3 regions of the Paenibacillus sp. FSL L8-0340 genome follow, and region 3 is predicted to be linked to each of the others. Evidence: predicted binding sites of a transcription regulator. Region 3 holds the regulator's gene; each other region holds the start of a gene.

Region 1 (4,291 bases), 290 kb from region 3:
CCGTGTGGTATTGACCGCCCCATTTGTGCGCCAAGCTGTGGTTGATGCCCAGGAATGCATTAGCAAATGCCATACCAGCCAGCGTCGATGCGTTGTGCATTTTTTCGCGGGCAAGTTTGTCGCCTTCAAGTGCGGATTTCTCCAGGTATTGGAATACCAGCTGGATGGCTTTGATAGCCAGACCATCGGTGTAGTCACTTGCCATAACGGAAACATAAGCTTCAATCGCATGTGTCAATACGTCCATACCTGTATCAGCAACAGCAGTCTTAGGCAAGCTATATACAAACTCAGGGTCAATGATCGCTACGTCCGGAGTCAGCTCATAGTCTGCAAGCGGATATTTAGTATTATTTGCAGTAGTTTTGTCAGTAATAACCGCGAAAGAGGTTACTTCCGAACCTGTACCCGATGTTGTTGGAATAGCTACAAATTTCGCTTTGTTGCCGAGCTTAGGGAATTTGTATACCCGTTTGCGGATATCCATGAACTTTTGTTTCAGACCGTTAAAGTCAGCATCCGGGTGTTCATAGAACAGCCACATTCCTTTTGCAGCATCCATTGGGGAACCGCCGCCGAGTGCGATGATGCAGTCCGGTTGGAATCTGTTCATCATAGCTGTACCTTTTTCCACGGTAGTTGTCGATGGATCCGGTTCAACTTCCGAGAACACTTCGATCGCTACAGGGGTCTGGCGTTGACGCAGGTAGTGCTCTACTCTTTCTACATAACCCAGTTTAACCATCATAGGGTCAGTGATAATTGCTACGCGGGTAATATCAGGCATTTTGGCCAGGTATTGAGTGGCTCCCTTTTCGAAATAAATCTTATCAGGCACCTTAAACCATTGCATATTCACGGTACGACGGTTCACCCTTTTCACATTGATCAGATTGATGGCAGTTACGTTTTGCGATACCGAGTTGCGTCCATAAGATCCGCAGCCCAGAGTCAACGAAGCGATATTGGTATTGTAAATGTCGCCGATGGCGCCATGTGTTGAAGGCGAGTTAACAAGAATACGTCCAGTTTGCAGACGGTTCGAGAACTTCATGATAACTTCTTCATTGTTGGAATGGATAGCCGAGCTGTGTCCCATGCCGCCGAATTCAACGACTTGAGCTGCGCGTTCAATCCCTTGGTCAGCGTTCTTAACCTTGTAGCAAGCCAGAACCGGGCTAAGTTTCTCAGCGGACAGCGGGTACTTGGTGCCTACGCCTTCGAGTTCAGCTACCAGAATCTTCGTTCCGGCAGGAACCTGGATACCGCACATTTCAGCGATCTTCACAGCGGATTGACCTACGATTGCCGGGTTAACCGCACATTTTTCTACATTCATTGCGCCGTTAGTCAGCTTAGCAGCTTCTTCTTTATTTACAAAGTAGCAGCCATTTGCGATCATTTTCTTTTTCACTTGGTCAAAAATCGCTTCTTCAATAATAACAGCCTGCTCGGAAGCACAAATCATACCATTGTCGAAAGTCTTAGAAAGAATAAGGTCGGTAACCGCTTGGTCGATATCAGCACTTTTCTCAATGAAGGCAGGTACGTTACCAGGGCCTACGCCGAGAGCCGGTTTACCGCAGCTGTATGCCGCTTTAACCATTGCAGATCCGCCTGTTGCCAGGATAAGAGCGACGTCCGGATTGTTCATCAATGCGTTTGTTTTGTCCATTGTCGGAAGCTCAATCCATTGGATACAGTTCTCAGGAGCGCCTGCTTTCACAGCTGCATCATGAAGAATTTTTGCTGCTGCGGCACTACATTCTTGCGCTGATGGATGGAAACCGAATATAATAGGGTTACGTGTCTTAGCGGCAATCAGTGCTTTAAACATCGTTGTGGATGTTGGGTTGGTTACCGGTGTGATACCCATTACGATTCCGACCGGCTCGGCAATTTTTTGGAAGCTGTCATATTTATTATCTTCAACGACGCCTACTGTTTTGTCGTATTTAATTCCGTGCCAGATATATTCAGTTGAGAAGATGTTCTTCGTAATTTTGTCTTCGTATACACCGCGTCCTGTTTCTTCTACAGCCAATTTTGCCAGGTACATATGCTTGTCGAGCCCAGCCAATGCCATTGCATGAACGATTGTGTTAACTTGCTCTTGATCCAGGGCCATGTATGCTTCTTGAGCTTTCTTTGCTTTATCCACCAAAATCTGAATATACTCTTCAGCGGTGGTTTGTTTCACTTGGGCGGCGACTTCGTTTTTAACTGCCATCTCCCTCGTCCTCCTGTCAATTTTTAGTTGTTTTTCTCTACACGTTTATCTTATCACATCCTCTCCAACATTTAAAGTGAAATCTTTCACAAAGTATAAAGTTTTTTTTGATTTGTTTTCAAAGCGCTTTCATTTAATCATATTCAGGTATTATTTCCATTTTATATGGTAAAATTCGTTTATATTTGTCCAATCTGCGAACAGCAAAATAAGGACTCTAACCGTATGAACCCGTTATAGGGCTTCATAAAACATTTTTTTGCTATTTATTGCTAATTACATCTATATTTCTTTATCTCATTCCTCCCGCCTTATCCTTGATTTCCTCCTCCCTCACCTAACCTTTGGAGAACTATTTACAGCAAAAAGACAGGGGAACAACGTCCCCTGCCTCTTCCGCTTTTTACATTTCATTTATAAAAATTCCCATTTTATAAACTTCCTACTCTACTTTAATAGTATCAAAGAATTTCTCCTGCACAGTTTTAGCAGCAGTATCTAGCTGTGCTTTGGAGTCGGTTCCTTTTTTGGAGAACAGCTCCTGAATCACATTGGACAGGGTTGCATAATAATCTTGAGTATTGTACTGTGCTTCCGGTTTGCCGTCCAAGAGGGCCATAATATCCGGGTTATATTGGTACACGATATCGGAATACTTGTCATATACCGCCTTTGTCTTCTTGCCGAACTCGGAATCTGCAGCATAGTAGTCCAGAAGCGGCGGGATGAAGTATTTGCCGTCCGCTTTACGCTGCTGCAGAATAGCGTCGAGCGCATCAAGTCCTTTATCTGAGAAATAATCAAAGGTAATGTAACGGAACGCCATCTCCTGCTCGTCTTTTGTAGCGTTAGGATTGATGACCAGATAGTCTCCGCCAAGTACTCCGGTATGCTTGCCGCCTTTTTCAAAAGCAGGCATCGGATAGGTCAGCACATCTGCAGGCTTCAATCCCCCTTGGTTCAGCGCTTGCTCAATAACTCCGTCGGAACCCGCCATTACCATGGCCGTACGTCCTTGTTGGAATGCACCTACAGCATCACCCCAGCCAAGTGCCCAATCCTGAGGAATGGCTTCTGCTTCCCATCTCAGCTTCTTGTAGAAGTCCAGCGCTTTCACACCTGCATCGGAGTTGAAGGTTGCAACAACCTTGCCGCCTTCAACTTTTTGAATTTCTCCGCCCGCTTCGAACAGGAAGTTGGTCCAGTTCCAGCCTGCTTCATTGCCTTTGCCCATAGGGGCAATACCGGAAATTCCTTTTTTGGCATCTGCTGCACCTTTGGCTGTATTTAGCATATCATCCCAGGTCCAATCCATTGCAGGCACCGCTACACCTTTGTCATCTAGCATTTTTTTATTGATCATTGTCGTGGTAACATAACCCTTCTGTGTTACCCCATAGACTTTACCGTCAATAATGAACTGGTTTTGCAGCACCGGATTGATCTGATCCTTGTATTCATATTTGTTCCAAAGATCGGTAATATCGGCAACCCAGCCTTTTTCAATCAGGAATTTGGCTTCTGTAGCATAAGTGTTGAAGAAGGTCGGCGCTTCATTCGCAGCCATCTTCACACCGATTTCACTTACGTTGTACTGCCAGTCGTCTTTAACGATCTCGACGTTCGGATACTCTGCCTGGAAGCGTTTGATCCGGTCATCTTCCTGTGCCCTCATTTCTGTCAAGTCCGGCGTAGGATAGTGAATTTTGATCGTTACTTTTCTCTGAGTGATATCATCCACGGGCGCATCCGTTGGAGCAGCAGTTTTATCCGCTGTATCAGTAGTAGCTGCCGGTGAAGCTTCCCCTCCCTTATTCCCCTGTGCATTTCCGTTGTTGTTATTGTTGCCGCCGCAGGCGGATAACAACGAGCCGGTCACAAGAAGACAGGCTAAAACGCTGGAATATTTACGCATTGAAACTCCCCTTTTCAATTCATACTTAGCTAACAAAATCATCATAAAAGAGAAATCGCTTACAAACGAGGTGTATTTATATTCTTTATGTGTGCATGTTTACGATCTCTGCATAGAAGAAGTCATATTCTGATTCAGCCCTTAAC
Region 2 (4,291 bases), 1.9 Mb from region 3:
CTGGAGCTGTTTGTGCTGGATGACGGCTGGTTCGGTCACCGCAATGATGACCGCAGCTCACTGGGGGACTGGTTCGTGGACGCGAATAAGCTGCCCAAGGGATTGGATGATCTGGCCAAGCGTGTAAACGGGCTGGGCCTGCAATTTGGCCTCTGGTTCGAACCGGAGATGATTTCTCCGGACAGCGAACTGTACACCCGGCATCCCGATTGGTGCCTGCATGTGCCGGACCGCCGCAGAACAGAAGGACGGATGCAGCTTGTGCTCGATTTCTCCCGTGAGGATGTCTGCCAGGCGATCGGCGACAGGATAGCCGATGTGCTGAGCAGCGCGCCAATCTCCTATGTGAAATGGGATATGAACCGCAATATGACCGAAATTGGCTCCGCGCTGCTGCCGCCGGAAAGACAGCGGGAAACGGCGCACCGTTATATGCTCGGTCTTTATGGAGTGCTTGAACGGATTACCTCGGAGTTTCCGGATGTCCTGTTTGAGAGCTGCTCCGGCGGGGGAGGGCGCTTCGATCCGGGAATGCTCTATTATATGCCGCAGACCTGGACAAGCGATAATACTGATGCGATCAGCAGGCTCAAAATCCAGTACGGAACCAGCATCGTCTATCCGCTCAGCTCCATGGGCAGCCATGTCTCGGCCGTGCCGAACCATCAGGTACACCGTAATACTTCTCTTGAACTGCGCGGACATGTCGCAATGTCAGGCAATTTCGGCTATGAGCTGGATCTGACAAAGTTTACAGTAGAAGAGAACGAAACAGTAAAAGCACAGGTAGCGCTCTACAAGGAGCTGCGGCCGCTGGTGCAGTTCGGGGAGCAGTACAGACTGCTCAGCCCGTTTGAAGGCAACGAGACCGCATGGCTGATTGTGGCTGAAGATAAATCTGAGGCTGTTGTCGTGTATGCCCGGACACTGGCCGAGCCCAATGATTCACTGTATTATCTGCGCCTGAATGGACTGGATCCTGAAGCGGATTATGAGTGGCTGGAAGGCGGAGGCGTGTACGGAGGAGATCATCTTATGTATGCGGGGCTGCCATTGCCGAATCTGCACGGTGATTTCCAGAGCGTGCTCTGGCGTTTCCGCAGAGTCTAGGATTTAGCCGTTTATATTTTCACAAAAGGCCTTGCCGCGATACTGCGGCAAGGCCTTTTTGCATGCCAGACGGGTCCATCTCAGAAGAATTCAACAAACTCATTTACCGGCTTGCGGTAGCCGCGCGGTCTGATCTTGCGTTTGTAGTCCTTGCCGATGGTAATCATCAGAGCCGGCACAAGATGGTCCGGGATATTGAGGGTGGCCTTGATGGCTTCGGGATCAAAGCCGATCATCGGGCAGGTATCCCAGCCTTTATCCTTGGCAATCAGCATGAACTGCATGGCGGACAGGGAGGCGTTGCGAATGGCTTCATCACGCTGGAAAGCATCATTTCCTTCATAGGCATCGTTGATGGATTGGATGGTGTTGTCATATTCCTCCTGGCTCATAGCGCCAAGCAATTTCAGTCCGCTGTAAATTTCCGGTGCCTGCTGATAGGCATGCTTATCTCCGAGCACAATAATAACGGCGGAAGCTGTGTGGATTTTATATTGGTCATAAGCACCTCTGCGGATTTCCTCCTTCAGTGCCGGATCGCTGATCACCTTATAATGTGTATGCTGCAAATTGGAGCTTGAAGGGGCGAGCCGGGTGAGAGAGAACATGTCCTCCAGCTCGTTTTGCGGGATCTTGATCCCTTCCACGAAATTCATAGCTGATCTGCGGGATTGCACCAAATCTGTAAAAGTACTCATGATAAATACCTCCAAATGGTTATAAATTGATAGTTAATAAATATCAATAACTTATGTAAATAAACTTACTTACAAATGGTTACTTACTTAAGATAGCACGGCAATTGGGAATCGTCAATGATGAATTACACTAAATCGTGAAATTAAGTTCGAATAGAAGAAAATTAATAAAAACGACAGAAAAGAAGTGATTTTAATCACAAAATAAGGTTATAGAGGCAAAAAGATTGTGACGTTTATTACATAATGGGTGTTATAATAGACGCATGGGTTATTGAATTGACTATTATCAAGCGTTACAAGCTAATGCAGAGGAGAGTCCAACAATGTCAGAAACAATTACGCAAACCACTCCTGAACAGGAAGCACCGCAAACCTCTTTAACCAAAGAGGATGTTCTGGATCAGCTTTTGAAGCCGGAAGTTCAGGAATCATTAACAACCTTGATAGAACAGCTGCCGCAGCTTACACAGCTTGTAGGTGTATTAACGAAGTCTATGGACTTTGTACAGTCGGTTGCATCCGATGAAGTACTCAAGAATGATACGGTGGGCGCTATTAAAGAAATTGCCGAGCCGGTAGTAGGTTCCGTCAAGAATATGGCGGCTACTGTGATCGAGGCGAAAGACCGGGCAAATGAAAGCAGCGAGACGATCAGCGTGTTCGGAATGATGAAGATGATTAAGGATCCGCAGGTTCAGAAGCTTCTCCGTTTTTTGAATGCTTACCTGCAAGTCAGCGGCGAACGCAGCCAGCAGAAATAATTAATTCTAATCTCATACGTAAGGACGGAGGAAACATCATATGTCAAAACATATTGTTATTCTAGGAGCAGGTTACGGCGGATTGCTGAGTGCCTTGACAGTGCGCAAATATATGAGCAAGGCTGAGGCAAAGATCACAGTTGTCAACCAGTATCCAACCCACCAGATTATTACCGAATTGCATCGTCTTGCCGCAGGCAGCGCGGAAGAGAAAGCTGTTGCTATGCCGCTGGCGAAGCTTTTTGCCGGTAAAGACATTGATCTTAAAATTGCCAAAGTAAAATCCTTCTCCGTTGAAAGCAAACAAATTGCGCTCTCGGATGGCACGAATCTAACTTACGACGCCCTTGTTGCGGGCCTTGGCAGCACGACGGCTTATTTTGGAATTCCGGGACTTGAACAATACAGCATGGTATTGAAATCGGCTGCTGACGCCAATAAAATTCACGGTCATATCGAAGACCGGATCCGTGAGTACGCAAAAACCGGCAATGAAGCTGACGCGACGATTCTAATCGGCGGTGGCGGATTGACGGGTGTTGAGCTTGTAGGTGAAATTGCGGACGTGCTGCCCAAGCTCACCAAACGTTATGGGGTGGATCAAAAAGAGATCAAGCTGCTGCTCGTGGAAGCAGGTCCGAAGATTCTCCCGGTACTGCCCGATCACCTGATCGAACGCGCTACATCAAGTCTTGCTGCACGCGGCGTACAATTCCTGACCGGTCTAGCCGTTACCAATGTGGAGGGCAACACCATTGATCTGAAGGATGGCCAAAAAATTGTGGCCAACACGTTCGTATGGACCGGCGGTGTACAAGGAAATCCGCTGATCGGTGAATCCGGTCTTGAAGTTAACCGTGGACGTGCAACGGTAAATGAATTCCTGCAATCCACATCGCATGCCGATGTATTTGTTGCCGGTGACAGTGCCGTTGTATTTGCTCCGGACGGCCGTCCTTATCCGCCGACTGCACAAATCGCCTGGCAGATGGGTGAGCTGATCGGCTATAATCTGTATGCTTACCTTAACAATAAATCGCTGGATACCTTCAGTCCGGTCAATTCGGGCACACTGGCCAGCCTGGGCCGTAAAGACGGGGTTGCTATTATCGGCGGCAACTCAACGCCATTGAAAGGCTTGCCTGCAACGATGATGAAAGAAGCAAGCAACATCCGTTATCTGACACATATCAAAGGGTTGTTCAGTCTGGCGTATTAATATTCATTAGCCGGCTTTTCTGCTTATAGGATCCCCTTTTAGTTACCCGAAAACACCTGGTTTTTTTTGAGGTGCGGGTGCTGGAAGGGTTTTTTTCTGTGCTGAATTAGTTCACGATGCGAAGTGCGCTTTGAAATCCTGCCATAATTGAGGGTGCCCGGAGAAATTCTATTTGATATAATGGAATATGTTTATACCATTCAGTGGTTTTATAGGAGGATTTAAACATGGGATTTAAAGAAAACGATATCATTTTGTTCCAGGGTGACAGTATCACTGATTGCGGGCGCAATTATGAAGACGCTTCCTCATTGGGCGTAGGTTATGCAATGATGGCTGCCGCACGTCTTGGGCTGCATTATCCGGAGAAGAATCTGACGTTCATTAACCGGGGAGTCAGCGGTAACCGCATTACAGATTTGCAGCAGCGCTGGGATAAGGATTGTCTGGACTTGAAGCCGACATGGGTATCCATTTATATCGGGATTAATGATACCTGG
Region 3 (4,291 bases):
ACCGCCGGCCGGCTTACCGTCTACGGTGAAACGTACCCACACCATCAGATCCGTACCGGCTTTATTTTTCCCTGTCAGCACCCAGTACACTGAATTTTCGTCCCATACCGATTTTTGCGCCTTGGATATCTCAGTAAGTCCCGCCCGGGTCTTGGCAACTTCTTTGGCCGCGCTGCGTTCATTCCATTGGTCCTTCATGATATAGGCATAAAATTGGCTTAGACCGAACAAAATGAGCAGAAACAGAGCGATCCCCAGCAGAAGCCATTTTTTCCTTTTCCTCAAAATGCAGCTTCCTTTCCTTAATATATGAAACGTCATAATGTCAACTACGGCGGCAGTCGAATTAACGCTTCAGCAGCCCTTCAAAAGTTTCTTGCGCCTTCCGGCGGATTTCTTCCTCGTCCAGTGTTAGGCACTGACCATGCTTCACAATCTGCTTGCCGTTCACCCAGACATGCTCGACATCCTTGGCGCTGGCCGAATACACGGCGTGGGAGAGCAAGTCGCTATGCGGCAGTAAATGGGGCTGGTCGATATCAATCGCAATAAAATCAGCCTTCATCCCTGCTGCAAGGCGGCCCACCTGGTTCAGGAAGATTGATTCCGCCCCGTACTGCGTGGCCATCAGCAGCGCTTCCGGTGCGGGAACTGCGGTAGGATCCCCGCTGACGCCCTTATGGATCAGTGCTGCAAGCCGCATTTCCTCGAACATATCGAGATTATTGTTGCTTGCCGCCCCGTCCGTACCCAGCGAAACTTTGACTCCGGCTCTCAGCAGCTCAGGCACCCGCGCAACCCCGCTGGCCAGCTTCAGGTTGCTGCCCGGGTTATGGGACACCCCCACCTTGTGGCGGGCGAGGATTTCGATCTCCTCATCGTTCAGATGGACACCATGGGCGATTAAGGACGGGCGGGTGAACATTCCCAGCTTCTCCAGGTGCGCTACAGGACGCAGGCCGTAATCAGCGGCATTCTGCTCCACTTCACGCAGCGTTTCCGACATATGCGTATGCATCGGCAGGTCCAGATCATGTGCTGCCTGCACAAACCGCATGAAAAAGTCCGGAGGACAAGTATACGGGGCATGCGGTGAAATCATGGTTGTAATTTTGCCGTCAGCCTTGCCGTGCCAGTTGCGGGCGAACGCAACAGCTTCCGCAAGCTTCTGGTTCTGCACCTCTTCAGGACATAGACCAATAACACCGCGCATCAGCACCGCACGGATGCCGGAATGTTCGACCACCTCGGCCACCCGGTCCATATGATCATACATATCCAAAAAGGTGGTTGTGCCGCCTTTCAGCATCTCCAGAACGGATAAGGAAGTGCCCCAGTAGACATCATCTCCCGTAAACTTCTCCTCCATCGGCCACATTTTCTCCTGCAGCCAGGCTTGAAGGACCATATCATCCCCGTAGCCGCGCAGCAGCGACATCGCAGCATGGCCATGGGTATTGACCAGACCCGGCATGAACAGCAGGCGGCTGCCGTCGAGCGTCACTGTGCCTTGTTCAAAAACGGGTTTCTCTTCCCCTATGTATGTGATCAAATCATTTTCTATAGTCATATAACCGCTCAGGACCGGCTTCTCGCTTCCGGGAACCAGAAAACGTCCGTTTGCAATTATCATCTTATTGCTGCTCATCTGTAATTCCTTCCTTTCCATCATGTAAATAATACGCCAGACTTTGCAGATCAGTCGTAAAGTCGGCAGCATGAATCCGGATGGTTGCAGGTGTCTTCAGAATGACCGGTGCAAAATTCAGGATCGCCTCGATGCCCGATTCTACCAGAATATCAGCCACATTCTGTGCCTCGCTGTCCGGTACAGTGATGATCCCGATCCGGATTCCCTGATCACGGATGGTCTGACTCAGCTCCTCCATTGGCTGAACCGTAAGAGAGTTGATCTTTTGTCCAATCTTGGGAGCGTAAGAATCAAATACAGCGGTGATTTTCATAGTATCCTTCAGATAAGCATTGTAATTGGACAAGGCATGACCGAGGTTACCGGCACCTACCAGGGCCACATTGATTTGTTGATCCAGCTTCAGAATATGACGGATCTTTTCGATGAGATAAGACACGTCATATCCAATGCCTTTTCTGCCGAAATCACCAAAATAGGCCAGATCCTTACGAATCTGCGCCGGATTAAGGTCCAGCTTCTGCCCGAGTTCCTGAGAAGAAACGGTTGAGATTTCACGCTTTTGGAGATCGTTCAGGAAACGCAGGTACACTGGGAGTCTGCGAACGACGGCCTCCGATATTTTATCCGATTTCATGTTTTCTCCTCCTAATTTAGAATTGCACTGACGCGATATCGTATGATAACCACGTGCAGTGCCCGCTCCACGAACGGGACACAGCCTATGGCACAAAGAGATAAAAAAAATTTATATACAATGACAGATTAGGAAACGCCGCCCTCGTCAAGCCATTCCGCAATCCGCGGAACCATCTGATCGGTAAGCATGTGCTCCATCTTCGGACCAGGGAGTGAATACAGGAAGTACTTCCCGTAATAAGCTTCGATGACCCTGGTATCATATACAATAACAATTCCCCGGTCTTGCGCTGTACGAACCAATCGTCCAAAACCCTGCTTGAACCGGATAACTGCTTGTGGAACAGACATTTTCATAAAAGGATTCTTCTTCTGGGCCTGCAGAAGCTCTGCCTTTGCCTCAGCAAGCGGATGATTCGGCGGCTGAAACGGCAGCCTTACAATCGCAAGACAGGTCAGCGCCTCGCCAGGGATGTCGACTCCTTCCCAGAAACTGCTTGTTCCAAGCAATACCGATGCAGAGCTGTCCTGAAAACGCCGGATCAGCTTGCTGCGGCTGCCTCCCTCCACACCCTGGCCCAAAACCGTAATGTCCTGGGAAGCCAAGGCCTCTTTCAGCGGATCATAAACCTGGCGCAGCATTTTGTAGGAGGTGAACAGCACCAGCATCCGCCCCTTGGTCGCCGCCGCCGCTTCAGCCAGCGAATGCACCAGCTTGTCTACAAAACGCGCATCGCCTACGCTGCCCTTAACACTGGGGAAATCGCGCGGGATGACAAGCAGCGCCTGTTCACGGTACTTGAACGGTGAAGGCAGCAGCGCTGTCATGAGACGCCCTTGCTCTGAGGCTTCAGAAAGACCAAGGTTGTCAATCATGAACTGAAAGGACTTGTCGACCGATAACGTGGCCGAGGTCAGCACTATGCTCTTCTTCTTGTCGAAGAACAGATCCTTGAGCTGGCTGCTTACATCGACAGGCACGGCGTAGAGCTGAAGCGACTTGCCCCGGTAGTTGCCGCTCCCTTCCATCCAGTACACGATATTATCGTCACTGAGACCCATAAAGAAGCGGATTTGTTCCCGGATGGATGCCAAATCCTTGAATAAGCCTCCGATATCAGTCACCAGGCTGTCCGAAGACGATTGACTCTCCGTATCGCGCATCTCGCTGAGCATTTTGTCACCCCTGCGGATGATGTCGCTCAGGGCTAAGTGCAGCGTATTCTCCAGCGCCGCCAGCTCTTCCCAATCTTTGGGCTTGCTGCCGGGAAGCAGGCGTGTGACCAGCTGGCCGGCTTCACCTGCCGCTGCATCGCTGCGTTCGGGCAATAGGCCGAACAGCTTGTCGCTCAGTGTATCCCAAGTTTCCTTCACGGTAAGCAGGTCGGGATAGATTTTATCAATTACGCCGCTCCACTCCGAAGCCTGCTCACTGCCCGAGGACTGCAGAGTCTGACGCAGTGCCGGCAGCTGGCCGCTGCGGCTGTCTTTATACAGCCTTGTAAGCGTGTGAGCTACCGTGAAATACTTCATTTGCATGCCCAGATGCTTGCCCGCCACATCCTCCAAATGATGGGCCTCGTCAATGACAAGATGCTCATAAGCCGGAAGCAGCTGGTGCCCGGCTTTGACGTCTGCGAACAGCTTGGAGTGATTGGTAATGACCACATCGGCAATCCCTGCTTCATGTTTGGCCCGGTGGTAGTAGCATTTGCGGAACCACGGACAGGAACGGCCCAGACAGGAATCGGTATCACTGGCTACCGTCTCCCAGAAATCCCCGCCGCGACCGCTCAAATTCAGCTCCTCATCGTCACCCGATTCCGTCTGGGTCAGCCATACGATCATTTGCGCTGCCGTAAGCGCTTCTTCCCGGGGACTTACGAAGTCTTTTTTATTTATTTTATGTTCAAACTTGCGCAGACACAAATAGTGCCCTCTCCCCTTGAATATCGCAGCCTTAAACGGGAAAGGCACAACACTGGTCAGAAGCGGGATATC

Evidence for each region. Region 3 encodes Rex, which represses fermentation and respiration genes when NADH is low (regulators of the CRP and FNR family bind a similar motif). Its sites were predicted from a motif close to TTGTGAAATATTTCACAA; they were not measured.
Region 1: the regulator Rex is predicted to act here: its motif matches at 2,305-2,322, upstream of adhE (bifunctional acetaldehyde-CoA/alcohol dehydrogenase).
Region 2: the regulator Rex is predicted to act here: its motif matches at 2,036-2,053, upstream of NST07_RS13285 (DUF1641 domain-containing protein).

The regions. Positions count from the first base shown of each region.
Region 1 is NZ_CP151967.1:5,198,658-5,202,948, forward strand. Features, by position in the region: gene adhE (bifunctional acetaldehyde-CoA/alcohol dehydrogenase) at 1-2,230, opposite strand, end outside; gene NST07_RS23810 (extracellular solute-binding protein) at 2,673-4,145, opposite strand; gene NST07_RS23815 (carbohydrate ABC transporter permease) at 4,280-4,291, opposite strand, start outside.
Region 2 is NZ_CP151967.1:2,988,975-2,993,265, forward strand. Features, by position in the region: gene NST07_RS13275 (alpha-galactosidase) at 1-1,110, shown strand, start outside; gene NST07_RS13280 (nitroreductase family protein) at 1,191-1,808, opposite strand; gene NST07_RS13285 (DUF1641 domain-containing protein) at 2,135-2,572, shown strand; gene NST07_RS13290 (NAD(P)/FAD-dependent oxidoreductase) at 2,613-3,791, shown strand; gene NST07_RS13295 (SGNH/GDSL hydrolase family protein) at 4,019-4,291, shown strand, end outside.
Region 3 is NZ_CP151967.1:4,908,218-4,912,508, forward strand. Features, by position in the region: gene NST07_RS22360 (DUF5590 domain-containing protein) at 1-285, opposite strand, end outside; gene NST07_RS22365 (amidohydrolase) at 347-1,648, opposite strand; gene NST07_RS22370 (redox-sensing transcriptional repressor Rex) at 1,635-2,327, opposite strand; gene dinG (ATP-dependent DNA helicase DinG) at 2,417-4,291, opposite strand, start outside.